3 regions of the Streptomyces sp. Tu 3180 genome follow, and region 1 is predicted to be linked to each of the others. Evidence: riboswitches for the same ligand, from Rfam matches in the RefSeq annotation. Region 1 holds a riboswitch; each other region holds the start of a gene.

Evidence for each region. A riboswitch is a leader RNA that binds a small molecule or an ion and turns the genes downstream of it on or off. The one in region 1 is predicted to bind thiamine pyrophosphate.
Region 2: it holds a riboswitch for thiamine pyrophosphate, as region 1 does, so the genes downstream of both, thiC (phosphomethylpyrimidine synthase ThiC) here and GL259_RS27755 (thiamine ABC transporter substrate-binding protein) in region 1, are expected to answer to the same signal.
Region 3: it holds a riboswitch for thiamine pyrophosphate, as region 1 does, so the genes downstream of both, thiO (glycine oxidase ThiO) here and GL259_RS27755 (thiamine ABC transporter substrate-binding protein) in region 1, are expected to answer to the same signal.

Annotation. Positions count from the first base shown of each region.
Region 1 is NZ_WOXS01000002.1:5,951,061-5,954,947, reverse strand. It holds gene GL259_RS27760 (iron ABC transporter permease) at 1-1,289, opposite strand, end outside; gene GL259_RS27755 (thiamine ABC transporter substrate-binding protein) at 1,337-2,419, opposite strand; TPP riboswitch at 2,500-2,605, opposite strand; gene rlmN (23S rRNA (adenine(2503)-C(2))-methyltransferase RlmN) at 2,658-3,764, opposite strand.
Region 2 is NZ_WOXS01000002.1:4,159,668-4,163,554, reverse strand. It holds gene GL259_RS19650 (IclR family transcriptional regulator C-terminal domain-containing protein) at 1-109, shown strand, start outside; gene GL259_RS19645 (SsgA family sporulation/cell division regulator) at 208-642, shown strand; gene GL259_RS19640 (YibE/F family protein) at 780-2,186, opposite strand; TPP riboswitch at 2,259-2,449, shown strand; gene thiC (phosphomethylpyrimidine synthase ThiC) at 2,442-3,887, shown strand, end outside.
Region 3 is NZ_WOXS01000002.1:2,420,606-2,424,492, forward strand. It holds gene GL259_RS11815 (FAD-dependent oxidoreductase) at 1-1,105, opposite strand, end outside; gene GL259_RS11820 (hypothetical protein) at 1,148-1,498, opposite strand; TPP riboswitch at 1,549-1,660, shown strand; gene thiO (glycine oxidase ThiO) at 1,658-2,833, shown strand; gene thiS (sulfur carrier protein ThiS) at 2,830-3,030, shown strand; gene GL259_RS11835 (thiazole synthase) at 3,033-3,827, shown strand.

The DNA of each region.
Region 1 (3,887 bases):
CGCAGCCGTACGTCCACGGCCCGCAGCACGGGCAGCATGGTCCGCACGACGAACGGGACGCCGACCAGCGCCTGGGCGAGCGGCACCAGGATCCACGAGGCCCTGAGGTCCAGCGGCGGCTCGTCGAGGGCGATCAGGAACCCGAAGCCGACGGTCACCGCGGACACCCCGAGCGGCAGCATCAGCAGCGCGTCGAAGCCGCGCACCAGCCGCCCCGCGTCCCGCCGGGTGAGCGCGACGGAGGCGAGGCCGCCGATCAGCACGGCGATGGCGGTGGCGGCCACCGCGTACCGCAGCGAGTTGCCGACCGCCTCGATCGGCGGCACCAGGAACACCCCCCCGTCCTCGTGGGTCAGCGCCCGGTAGTAGCCGAGGCCGGCGCCGGCGAAGGAGCGTTCCACCAGCACGGCGAGCGGCAGCAGGAGCAGCACGGCGACGGTGGCGACGACGCCGCCGAGCAGCGCCCACTGCCCGGCGCCGCGCGGCCGGCGCGCGGTCGTCGAGGCGTCCACCAGCCGCAGCGCGGTCTCCCGCCGCCGTACGGTCCAGGCGTGCAGGGCGAGGATCGCGCCCACGGCGACGAACTGGATCATGGTCAGGACGGCGGCGGTGGACAGGTCGAAGATCTCGGCGGTCTGGCGGTAGATCTCCACCTCGAGGGTGGAGAAGGCGGGCCCGCCGAGGATCTGCACCACGCCGAAGGAGGTGAAGGTGAACAGGAAGACCATCAGCGCGGCGGCGGCCACGGCCGGCGCGAGCGCGGGCAGGGTGACGGTCCGCCAGGCAGCGAACCGCGAGGCGCCCAGCATCCGCGCGGCCTCCTCCTGCCGGGGGTCGAGCTGCGCCCAGAGTCCGCCCACGGTCCGCACGACCACGGCGTAGTTGAAGAAGACGTGGGCGAGCAGGATCGCCCACACGGTGGTGTCCAGCCGCAGGCCCCACAGCTCGTCGAGGAGTCCGCCGCGCCCCACGAGCGCCATGAACGCCGTCCCGACGACCACCGTCGGCAGCACGAACGGGACGGTGACCACGGCCCGCAGCACCTGCTTGCCGGGGAAGTCGAAGCGGGCGAGGACGTACGCGCCGGGCAGGGCGACCAGCAGGGTGAGGGCGGTGGAGACCAGCGCCTGCCAGGTGGTGAACCACAGGACCTGCCGGACGTCGGACTGCGCCAGCACCTCCCCGATCCGCCCGGGGTGCCAGGTCCCGTCGGCCTTCAGTCCGCGCGCGACGATCGCGGTGACGGGATAGGCGAAGAAGACGGCGAAGAACGCGACGGGCACGGCCATGAGGCCGAGCCGCGCCGCGTTCCCGCGCCACGTCGCCGCGGCTCGCGTCACCTCAGTACGAGCGAGGTCCACGACTTGACCCACTGGTCACGGTTGTCGGCGATCTTCGCCGGGTCCATGGTCTCCGGGTCCTTCGCCTGCGGCCCGAACTTCGCGAACTCCTCGGGCACCTCGGCGCCCTCGCGCACCGGGTAGACGAACATGTTGAGCGGCATGTCGTCCTGGAACCGCTTGCTGATCAGGAAGTCGAGCAGCGCCTTGCCGCCCTCGGGGTTCTTCGCGTTGCTCAGCAGCCCGGCGTACTCGACCTGGCGGAAGCAGGTGCCCTCCGCGACGCCGGTGGGCGCGGTCTCCGGCTTCGGGTCGGCGTAGATCACCTCGGCGGGCGGCGAGGAGGCGTAGGACACCACCAGCGGCCGTTCGGCCCTGGCCTTCTTGCCGCCGGCCGAGCCGGAGAACTCCTCGTTGTAGGCCTGCTCCCAGCCGTCGACCACCTTCACGCCGTTGGCCTCGAGCTTCTTCCAGTAGTCCTGCCAGCCCTCGTCCCCGTACCGCGCGGCGGTGCCGAGCAGGAAGCCGAGGCCGGGTGAGGAGGTGGAGGCGTTCTCGGTGACGAGGAGGTCCTTGTACTCGGGCTCGACCAGGTCGTCGAAGGTCTTCGGCGGGGTCAGCCCGTGCTCGTCGAACCACTCCTTGTCGTAGTTGACGCAGACGTCACCGGTGTCGACGGGCGTGACCCGGTGCTTGCCCTCGTCGGCGCGGTACTCGGGAAGGATCAGGTCGGAGCCCTTCGCCTCGTACGGCTGGAACAGCCCGTTGTCGAGGGCGCGGGACAGCAGGGTGTTGTCGACGCCGAAGAGGACGTCGCCCTGGGGGTTGTCCTTGGTCAGGATCGCCTTGTTGACGGCCTGCCCGGCGTCGCCGTCCTCCAGGACCTTGACCCGGTAGCCGGACTGCTTCTCGAAGGCGGCGACGACGTCCTCGGACGCGGCCCACGAGTTGTGGCTGACGAGGGTCACGGTCTTCGACCCGCCGCCGCCCTGGTCGTCGCCGCCGGACGCCCCGCACGCGGACAGCGTGACCAGCCCCAGCCCGACGGCCAGGGCCGTGACCTTCTTGGTGATGCCCACTGGATTCCTCCTGGAGTGACCAGGAAGAGACGCGGCCCTGCCCGGGACCCCTCACAGGTGTCCCGGGCAGGACGCAACAGCTCGAGTGATGACCGATCTCCCTACCCAGAATGACCTGGGCCAGGTTCGGAGGGTCTGCGGCCGGTGCCGCACTCTCAGCGCTGTGGCGCTCCCCTGTCGGAATATGAAGATGTACGTGTCTGGTGTTCGGTGTGCGGTTGTTCCTGCGCCGGTCAGGTTACCGCTCGCTCGCGGCCAGCTGACCACAGGCCCCGTCGATCTCCTGACCACGGGTGTCCCGGATCGTCACCGGCACACCGTGCGCGGCGATCGCCTCCACGAACGCCTTCTCGTCCTCGGGCCGCGAGGCGGTCCACTTGGAGCCGGGCGTGGGGTTGAGCGGGATGAGGTTGACGTGCACGGGCCGGCCCTTGAGCAGCCGGCCGAGCCGGTCACCGCGCCAGGCCTGGTCGTTGATGTCCCGGATGAGCGCGTACTCGATGGACAGCCGCCGGCCGGACTTGGCCGCGTACTCGAACCCGGCGTCGAGCACCTCGCGCACCTTCCACCGCGTGTTCACGGGGACGAGGGTGTCGCGCAGCTCGTCGTCGGGGGCGTGCAGCGAGATGGCGAGGCGGCACTTGAAGCCCTCGTCGGAGAACCGGTGGATGGCCGGGACGAGGCCGACCGTGGACACCGTGATCCCGCGCTGCGACAGACCGAGCCCGTCCGGCTCGGGATCGGTGAGGCGGCGGACGGCCCCCACGACCCGGTTGTAGTTGGCGAGCGGCTCGCCCATGCCCATGAACACGATGTTGGACAGCCGTGCGGGACCGCCGGGGACCTCCCCGTCCCTGAGCGCCCGCATGCCGTCCACGATCTGGTGCACGATCTCCGCGGTGGACAGGTTCCGGTCCAGTCCGGCCTGCCCGGTGGCGCAGAACGGGCAGTTCATGCCGCAGCCCGCCTGGGAGCTGATGCACATCGTCACCCGGTCCGGGTAGCGCATGAGCACCGACTCGACGAGCGTCCCGTCGAACAGCTTCCACAGCGTCTTGCGGGTGGTGCCCTGGTCGGTCGACAGGTGCCGCACGACCGTCATCAGCTCGGGGAGCAGCGCCTCCTGGAGCTTGCCGCGGGAACCGGCCGGGATGTCGGTCCACTGCTCCGGGTCGTGCGCGTACCGCGCGAAGTAGTGCTGCGAGAGCTGCTTGGCACGGAACGGCTTCTCACCGACCGCTGCGACCGCCTCCTTGCGCTCGGCGGGCGTGAGATCGGCAAGGTGCCGCGGCGGCTTCTTGGCTCCGCGCGGCGCGACGAAAATGAGTTCTCCGGGCTTGGGCATGGTGCTACCAGTGTCGCAGATCCACTCGGGTGACCTGCGGCTGTCGTCAGCGGTCGCCACCGGTCACCGCTGGGCGGCCTCGGACGGCCCAGGACTCAGCCACAACGGACCGCAGCGCACAGC
Region 2 (3,887 bases), 1.8 Mb from region 1:
CATTTCCCTGCCCGCACACCAGGCCGACCGGTTGCTCCCCGCGGCACGGAGACTGCAGGCCGAGATGGAGCGCCTGGTGGGGTCACTGGCGCTCTCTATCAGTATCTGAAAACTCACTCCTTGTGATCTGCTGTGTACGTTCAGCAAGATTCCACCAGGTGTCAGGGTCCATGCCCGGCCAGTCCGCGGCGAATGACGGGGTAGGCGATGCGCGAATCCGTACAGGCAGAGGTCATGATGAGCTTTCTCGTGTCGGAGGAGCTGTCCTTCCGCATCCCGGTGGAGCTGCGCTACGACACCTGCGATCCCTACGCCGTGCGGCTGACCTTCCACTTGCCCGGGGACGCTCCCGTGACCTGGGCGTTCGGCAGGGAGTTGCTGATCGACGGCGTCGGCCGCCCGTGCGGCGAGGGTGACGTACGCGTCTCACCGGTCGACCCCGAGACGCTGGGTGAGGTGTTGATCCGGCTTCAGGTGGGCAGTGACCAGGCCCTGTTCCGTTCGTCGACCGCGCCGCTCGTGGCCTTCCTCGACCGCACCGACAAGCTGGTGCCGTTGGGCCAGGAGGGGGCGCTCGCCGACTTCGACGCCCACCTCGACGACGCGCTGGACCGGATCCTGGCGGAGCAGGGCGCCGGGTGAAGCGTTACGCCGGTCGGGTGGAACCGGGCGGAACGCTTCACCGCGTTCCGCCACGTCCCGCAGGAACGCTTCCGCGGAGACGGCCCCCGGCGGCACCGGCCGCACCGGCCCGGCCGATGTGACCGGTGCGGTCGGCGTCAGCGCTTACGGCGCCTGCCCCTCCCGCCGCCCGCCGGAGCCGGCCGGCCGCCCTGCGCCGGTGTCCGACCCGCCGGCCGGTCGGCCGAGACCACCAGGGCGGCCAGGGCCGTGGTGACCGGCACCGAGGCGACCAGGCCGATCGAGCCGATCAGGGTCCGCACGATCTCCTCCGCGACCAGCTCGCTGTTCGCGACCGTCCCCACGCTGCTCTGCGCGATGGAGAACAGCAGCAGCAACGGCAGCGCGGCGCCCGCGTAGGCGAGGACGAGCGTGTTGACCACGGACGCGATGTGATCGCGGCCGATGCGGATGCCCGCGCGGTACAGCCCGCGCCGGCCCATCGACGGGTTGGCCTCGTGCAGCTCCCAGACCGCGGAGGTCTGCGTGACCGTCACGTCGTCGAGGACACCGAGCGAACCGATGATGACGCCGGCCAGCAGCAGACCGCTCATGTCGATCTCCGGGTACAGCCCGTGGATCAGACCGGTGTTGTCGTCGGTGTTGCCGGTCAGCGCGGCCCAGCCGATGAAGACCGAGCCGAGGAGGCCGATCAGTACCAGGGAGATCAGCGTGCCGAGCACCGCCACGGACGTACGCGCCGACAGCCCGTGGCACAGATAGAGCGCGACCAGCATGATCGCGCTGGCTCCCACCACCGCCACGACCAGCGGGTTCGAGCCCTGCAGGATCGCGGGCAGGATGAAGAAGTTCAGCACCAGGAAACTGATCGTCAGCGAGATCAGCGCCATCACACCGCGCAGCCGCCCCACGACCACGACGGCGACCGCGAAGATCCCGGCGAGCAGCGCCAGGGGAAGGCGCCGGTTCACATCGGTGACCGAGTACTGCAGGTCCTCGGGCGCTGAGGGCTCGTAGGCGACGATGACCTCCTGACCCTCGCTCAGCTGCCGGGACTGGTCCGGCTGCACGATCTCGGTGAACGTACGGCCCTTGTCCGTGCCGGTGTCGACCCGGATCGTCGCCTTCTTGCAGGTTCCGGTCGCCTGCTGCTGGGCGGAGGAGCCCTCGGCGGTGGAGGTGTCACCGGTCGGAACGCTTCCGGAGGCGTTCACGGACTGGCAGCTCACCTCCACCACCTCGGTGACCGTGGCGTGCTGCGTCTGCCGGTCGAAACCGACGCCGGTGCGCTCGTGCGCCGGGGCACCGCCCGGCCACAGCACGGCGAGGCCGATCAGCACCGCCGCGGCGAACGGGATCAGGATCGCCGCGATGACCTTGCGCAGGTGCTGGGAGACGGGGGCCGCCGGACCGTGCCCGTGTCCGTGCGAGTGGCCGTGTCCGCCTCCGGAGCCACCCCCGTTGCCATGGCCGTCGCCGTTTCCGGCGCCGGATCCGCGGGATGGTTCGGGCGGTGGGTACGGGGGAGGCTGCGTCGAGGTCACCGACCGATCATCGCAAGAACGAGGTGGGCCCTCTGTTCACCGCGCCAGAAAGGACGCTAGCGTGGAGTCACCTTTTGTACACGCGGGAGCTCGGAGCACCGGGCTGAGAGGGCGCTGACCTCCGTCCCAGCGATGTTTCACATGAAACGTCACCGAAGTGCGAGTGATGTTTCACACGGAACGTCGGCAGACGGAAACCGCTGCGTCGACCGCCGAACCTGTTACCGGGTAATGCCGGCGTAGGGAGTAGGTCTCATGACCAACAAGGACGCACGCACGCCTGCCTCCACGCAGAACCCGACGGAGACGTCGGCGGACGCAGAGGCCGGGAAGTCCATCGGCTGGCACAAGGCGTACGTCGAGGGCACACGCCCCGACCTGCGGGTGCCGGTCCGACAGGTGCACCTCACCAACGGGCAGTCGGTCACGCTGTACGACACGTCGGGCCCGTACACCGATCCACTCGTCGACACCGACGTCCGCAGGGGCCTGGCGCCCCTGCGGGAGAACTGGATCATCGCCCGCGGCGACACGGAGGAGTACGCGGGCCGTCCCGTCCGCCCCGAGGACGACGGGATCAAGCACACCTCGCCGCGCGGTGGCCTGCGCAACCTGGACGCCGTCTTCCCCGGCCGGCCGCGTCAGCCGCGCCGGGGCCGCGAGGGACGTGCGGTCACGCAGCTGGCGTACGCGCGCCGTGGCGAGATCACGCCCGAGATGGAGTTCGTGGCGATCCGGGAGAACGTCTCCCCCGAGGTGGTCCGCGAGGAGATCGCGGCGGGCCGGGCGGTGCTGCCGGCCAACGTCAACCACCCGGAGATCGAGCCGATGATCATCGGCAAGCGGTTCCTGGTGAAGGTCAACGCCAACATCGGCAACTCGGCGGTGACCTCCTCCATCGAGGAGGAGGTGGAGAAGATGACCTGGGCGACCCGCTGGGGCGCCGACACGGTCATGGACCTCTCCACCGGCCGCAACATCCACACCACCCGCGAGTGGGTGCTGCGCAACTCCCCCGTTCCCATCGGCACCGTGCCGCTCTACCAGGCCCTGGAGAAGGTCGACGGCAGGGCCGAGGAGCTGACCTGGGAGATCTACAAGGACACGGTCATCGAACAGGCCGAGCAGGGGGTGGACTACATGACGGTCCACGCCGGCGTGCGGCTCGCGTACGTACCGCTCACCGCGAACCGCAAGACCGGCATCGTCTCGCGCGGCGGATCGATCATGGCCGCGTGGTGCCTGGCGCACCACAGGGAGTCGTTCCTGTACGAGAACTTCGAGGAGCTCTGCGAGATCCTCGCCGCGTACGACGTCACCTACTCGCTCGGCGACGGCCTGCGGCCCGGCTCCATCGCGGACGCCAACGACGAGGCCCAGTTCGCGGAGCTGCGCACGCTCGGGGAACTCAACCGGATCGCGAAGCGCTTCCACGTCCAGACCATGATCGAGGGCCCGGGGCATGTCCCGATGCACAAGATCAAGGAGAACATCGACCTCCAGCAGGAGATCTGCGAGGAGGCCCCGTTCTACACGCTCGGCCCGCTGACCACGGACGTCGCGCCGGCGTACGACCACATCACCTCCGGCATCGGCGCCGCGATGATCGCCTGGTGGGGCACGGCCATGCTCTGCTACGTCACGCCCAAGGAGCACCTGGGCCTGCCCAACCGCGACGACGTCAAGACGGGCGTCATCACC
Region 3 (3,887 bases), 3.5 Mb from region 1:
ACCGCCTCAGCCAGCACACGGTCCACGCCGGACCGGCGGGGTCCCCGCGCCACACGGTGCGGTCGGCGTCCACGTGGTGTCCCGCGTACTGGACGAAGCGCCCGAACTGCTCGGACCAGAAGTACGGCACCGGGTCGTACACCGCCGGCGCCCGGCCGGTGGCCGCGCCGAGGATGTTCACGGCGACCGTGCGCGGTCCCTGGAGGGCGTTGTCCCAGTGGTGGACCAGCAGGCGTTCGCCGTACCGCCCCGAGGGGAAGGACGCGCAGTCGCCGACCGCGTGGACGTCCGGCAGGGAGGTCGCCAGGTGGCGGTCGGCGACGACCTCGCCGTGCTCCCCGAGCGTGATCCCGGAGCCGGCCAGCCAGGCCGTGGCGGGCCGGGCCCCGATGCCGACGACCACGGCCCCCGCGGGCAGCCGCGTGCCGTCGTCGAGGACCACGGCACCGGGCTCGACGCGCTCCACGCGCGTGTGCGTGCGCAGGCCGACGCCGGCGTCGGCGTACCAGGCGGTCATCGGGGCGGCCACCTCGGCGGGCAGCGTCTCGGCGAGCGGCCGCGCGGCGGCCTCCACGACGGTGACCGCGCAGCCCGCCTCGCGCGCGGCCGTGGCGAACTCCGCGCCGATCCAGCCGGCGCCGACCACCACGACGTCGTGCTGGCGCGCGAGGACCGGCCGCAGCCGCTCGGCGTCGTCCAGGGTGCGCAGCAGGTGCACCCCGGCGACGCCCTCCGCCCCCGGCAGCCGGAGCGGTTCCGCGCCGGTGGCGATCACCAGGACGTCGTAGGGGACGGGTCCGGCCTCCGTGTCCAGTTCGTGGTCCCCGGCGCGCAGGCCGAGCACCTCGCAGCCGAGCCGCAGCTCGATGCCGAGCGACTCGAAGTCGACGTCGAAGGCGGAGTTCTCGGCCGTGCCGAGCAGCACCGCCTTGGACAAGGGGGGCCGGTCGTAGGGCTGGTGGGGCTCCGCGCCGATCAGGGTCACGGTGCCGGTGAAGCCCTGCTCCCGCAGGGCGACCGCGGTCTGCACGCCGGCCATGCCCGCGCCCGCCACCACCACCCGCCGCGGCTCGGACGGTCCCGGTTCCTGCCTCTGCTCGCTCACCCGATCACCTTAGACACCGGAGGGCACCCGACAAGGCGTCAGTCAGCCCCCGTCCGCCGCGAGCTGCTCCACGACGCTCGTCCCGCTGCCCGGCTGCGACTCCCACCGCCAGGTCTCCTCCAGCCGTATCCGCCCGTCCGGCAGCTCCACGACCGCCGACACGCAGTGCCCCGACGCCGTCGTGCCGTCCCGCCCGAGCTGCACGTACCGGAAGTCCAGCCGGTCTCCCTCCCGGGTGCCCACCAGATGCCCGCGCACGACGTCGCCGCCCGCGTACTCGGCCCAGACCTCGCCGTCCCGCTCGTGGTAGGCGAACCGGGTGCGGGTGCCGACCTGTCCCGGGGCCTGGTCGGCCACCGGGGCGAGGACGAGACCGTCGAGCGAACCTGCCACCATGAGGCTCCCTTACGAGTGCGGTGCTCCGCGGGCTAGGGTGGCCAACGTAAAGCACTCGCGGGAGCCCGGACGCACCGGGCTGAGAGGGAGGCTGGCGGCCTCCGACCGTACGAACCTGATCCGGGTCATGCCGGCGAAGGGAGGGGCTGGACGCCCATGTCGCCCACGCGCACCTCGGACGTCCTCGTCGTCGGGGGCGGAATCATCGGTCTGGTCACGGCCTGGCGGGCCGCGCAGCGCGGTCTCGCCACGGCCCTGGTGGACCCCGAGCCGGGCGGCGGCGCCGCCCGGGTGGCCGCCGGGATGCTGGCCGCCGTCACGGAACTGCACTACGGCGAGCAGACCCTGCTCGGTCTGAACCTCGCCTCCGCGCGCCGCTACCCGGACTTCGCGGCCGAGCTGACCGAGCTCACCGGGCACGCCCTCGGCTACCGCCGGTGCGGCACCCTCGCGGTGGCGCTGGACGCCGACGACCGTGCCCATCTGCGGGAACTGCACGCGCTGCAGCGGCAGTCGGGGCTGGACTCGCAGTGGCTGACCGGGCGGGAGTGCCGGCGCCTGGAGCCGATGCTCGCGCCGGGTGTGCGCGGCGGCCTGAGGGTCGACGGCGACCACCAGATCGACCCGCGGCGGCTGGCGGCGGCGCTGGTGACCGCGTGCGAACGGGCCGGTGTGGTCGTGCACCGCACGCGGGCCGAGCGGCTCACCGTCGCGCGGGACCGGGCGACGGGCGTCGTCACCGCCGACGGCACCGAACGGGGCGCCGGGCAGGTGGTGCTCGCCGCGGGCAGCCTCAGCGGGCGGCTCGCGGGCGTCCCCCGGGACGTGCTGCCGCCCGTGCGTCCCGTGAAGGGGCAGGTGGTGCGGCTGACGATGCCGGGGCACGCGGCGCACACCGCGCCGTTCCTGAGCCGGACCGTGCGGGCCGTGGTGCGCGGCAGCCACGTCTACCTGGTGCCGCGCGAGAGCGGCGAACTGGTCATCGGGGCGACCAGCGAGGAGATGGGCTGGGACACGACCGTCACCGCGGGCGGGGTGTACGAGCTGCTGCGCGACGCCCACGAGCTGGTCCCGGGGCTCACCGAGCTGCCGCTCACCGAGACCCGGGCCGGGCTGCGCCCCGGCTCCCCCGACAACGCGCCGCTGCTCGGCCCGACCGCGCTGGAGGGGCTGGTGCTGGCCACCGGCCACTACCGCAACGGCGTCCTGCTGACGCCGGTGACCGGCGACGTGCTGGCGCACGTCCTGACCACCGGGAAACTCCCGGAGGAGGCCCGCGCCTTCACCCCCCTGCGCTTCACCGCCGCCGCACTCACGGAGCAGTCCGCATGAACATCTCGGTCAACGGGGAACCCCGGGCGGTCGAGCCCGGCACGGCCCTCGACGTCGTCGTGCGCTCGCTCACCGCGGCGCCCTCGGGAGTGGCCGCCGCCCTGAACGAGACCGTCGTCCCGCGCGCGCAGTGGCCCGCCACCGCCCTCTCCGAGGGCGACCGCGTGGAAGTCCTCACCGCCGTCCAAGGAGGCTGACCATGGCCGACGATCCGTTCGTCCTCGGCGGTACGTCGTTCACGTCCCGTCTGATCATGGGAACCGGCGGGGCGCCCAGCCTGGACGTGCTGGAGCGGGCGCTGGTGGCGTCCGGGACGGAGCTGACGACCGTGGCGATGCGGCGGGTGGACCCGTCGGTGCACGGGTCCGTCCTGTCGGTGCTGGAGAAGCTGGGCATCCGGGTGCTGCCGAACACGGCGGGGTGCTTCACCGCCGGGGAGGCCGTGCTCACCGCGCGTCTGGCGCGGGAGGCGCTCGGCACCGAGATGGTCAAGCTGGAGGTCATCGCCGACGAGCGCACGCTGCTGCCGGACCCGGTCGAGCTGCTGGAGGCGGCGGAGACGCTGGTCGACGACGGGTTCACGGTGCTGCCGTACACCAACGACGACCCGGTGCTGGCGCGGAAGCTGGAGGACGTCGGCTGTGCGGCGATCATGCCGCTGGGGTCGCCGATCGGGTCCGGGCTCGGGATCCGCAACCCGCACAACTTCCAGCTGATCGTGGAGCACGCGCGCGTGCCGGTGATCCTGGACGCGGGGGCGGGCACGGCGTCGGACGCGGCGCTGGCGATGGAGCTGGGCTGCGCGGGGGTGATGCTGGCCTCGGCGGTGACGCGGGCGCAGGAGCCGGTGATGATGGCCGGCGCCATGCGTCACGCGGTGGAGGCGGGCCGGCTGGCCCGGCTGGCGGGGCGGATCCCGCGCAGGCACTTCGCGCAGGCGTCGTCCCCCGGGGAGGGCCTGGCGGTGCTGGACCCGGAGCGCCCCGCGTTCTGACCGGCGGTGCGGCCGGCCGTCGCCGTCGGTGCGGTCGCCGTTGCCCCCTCACCGCCCCCG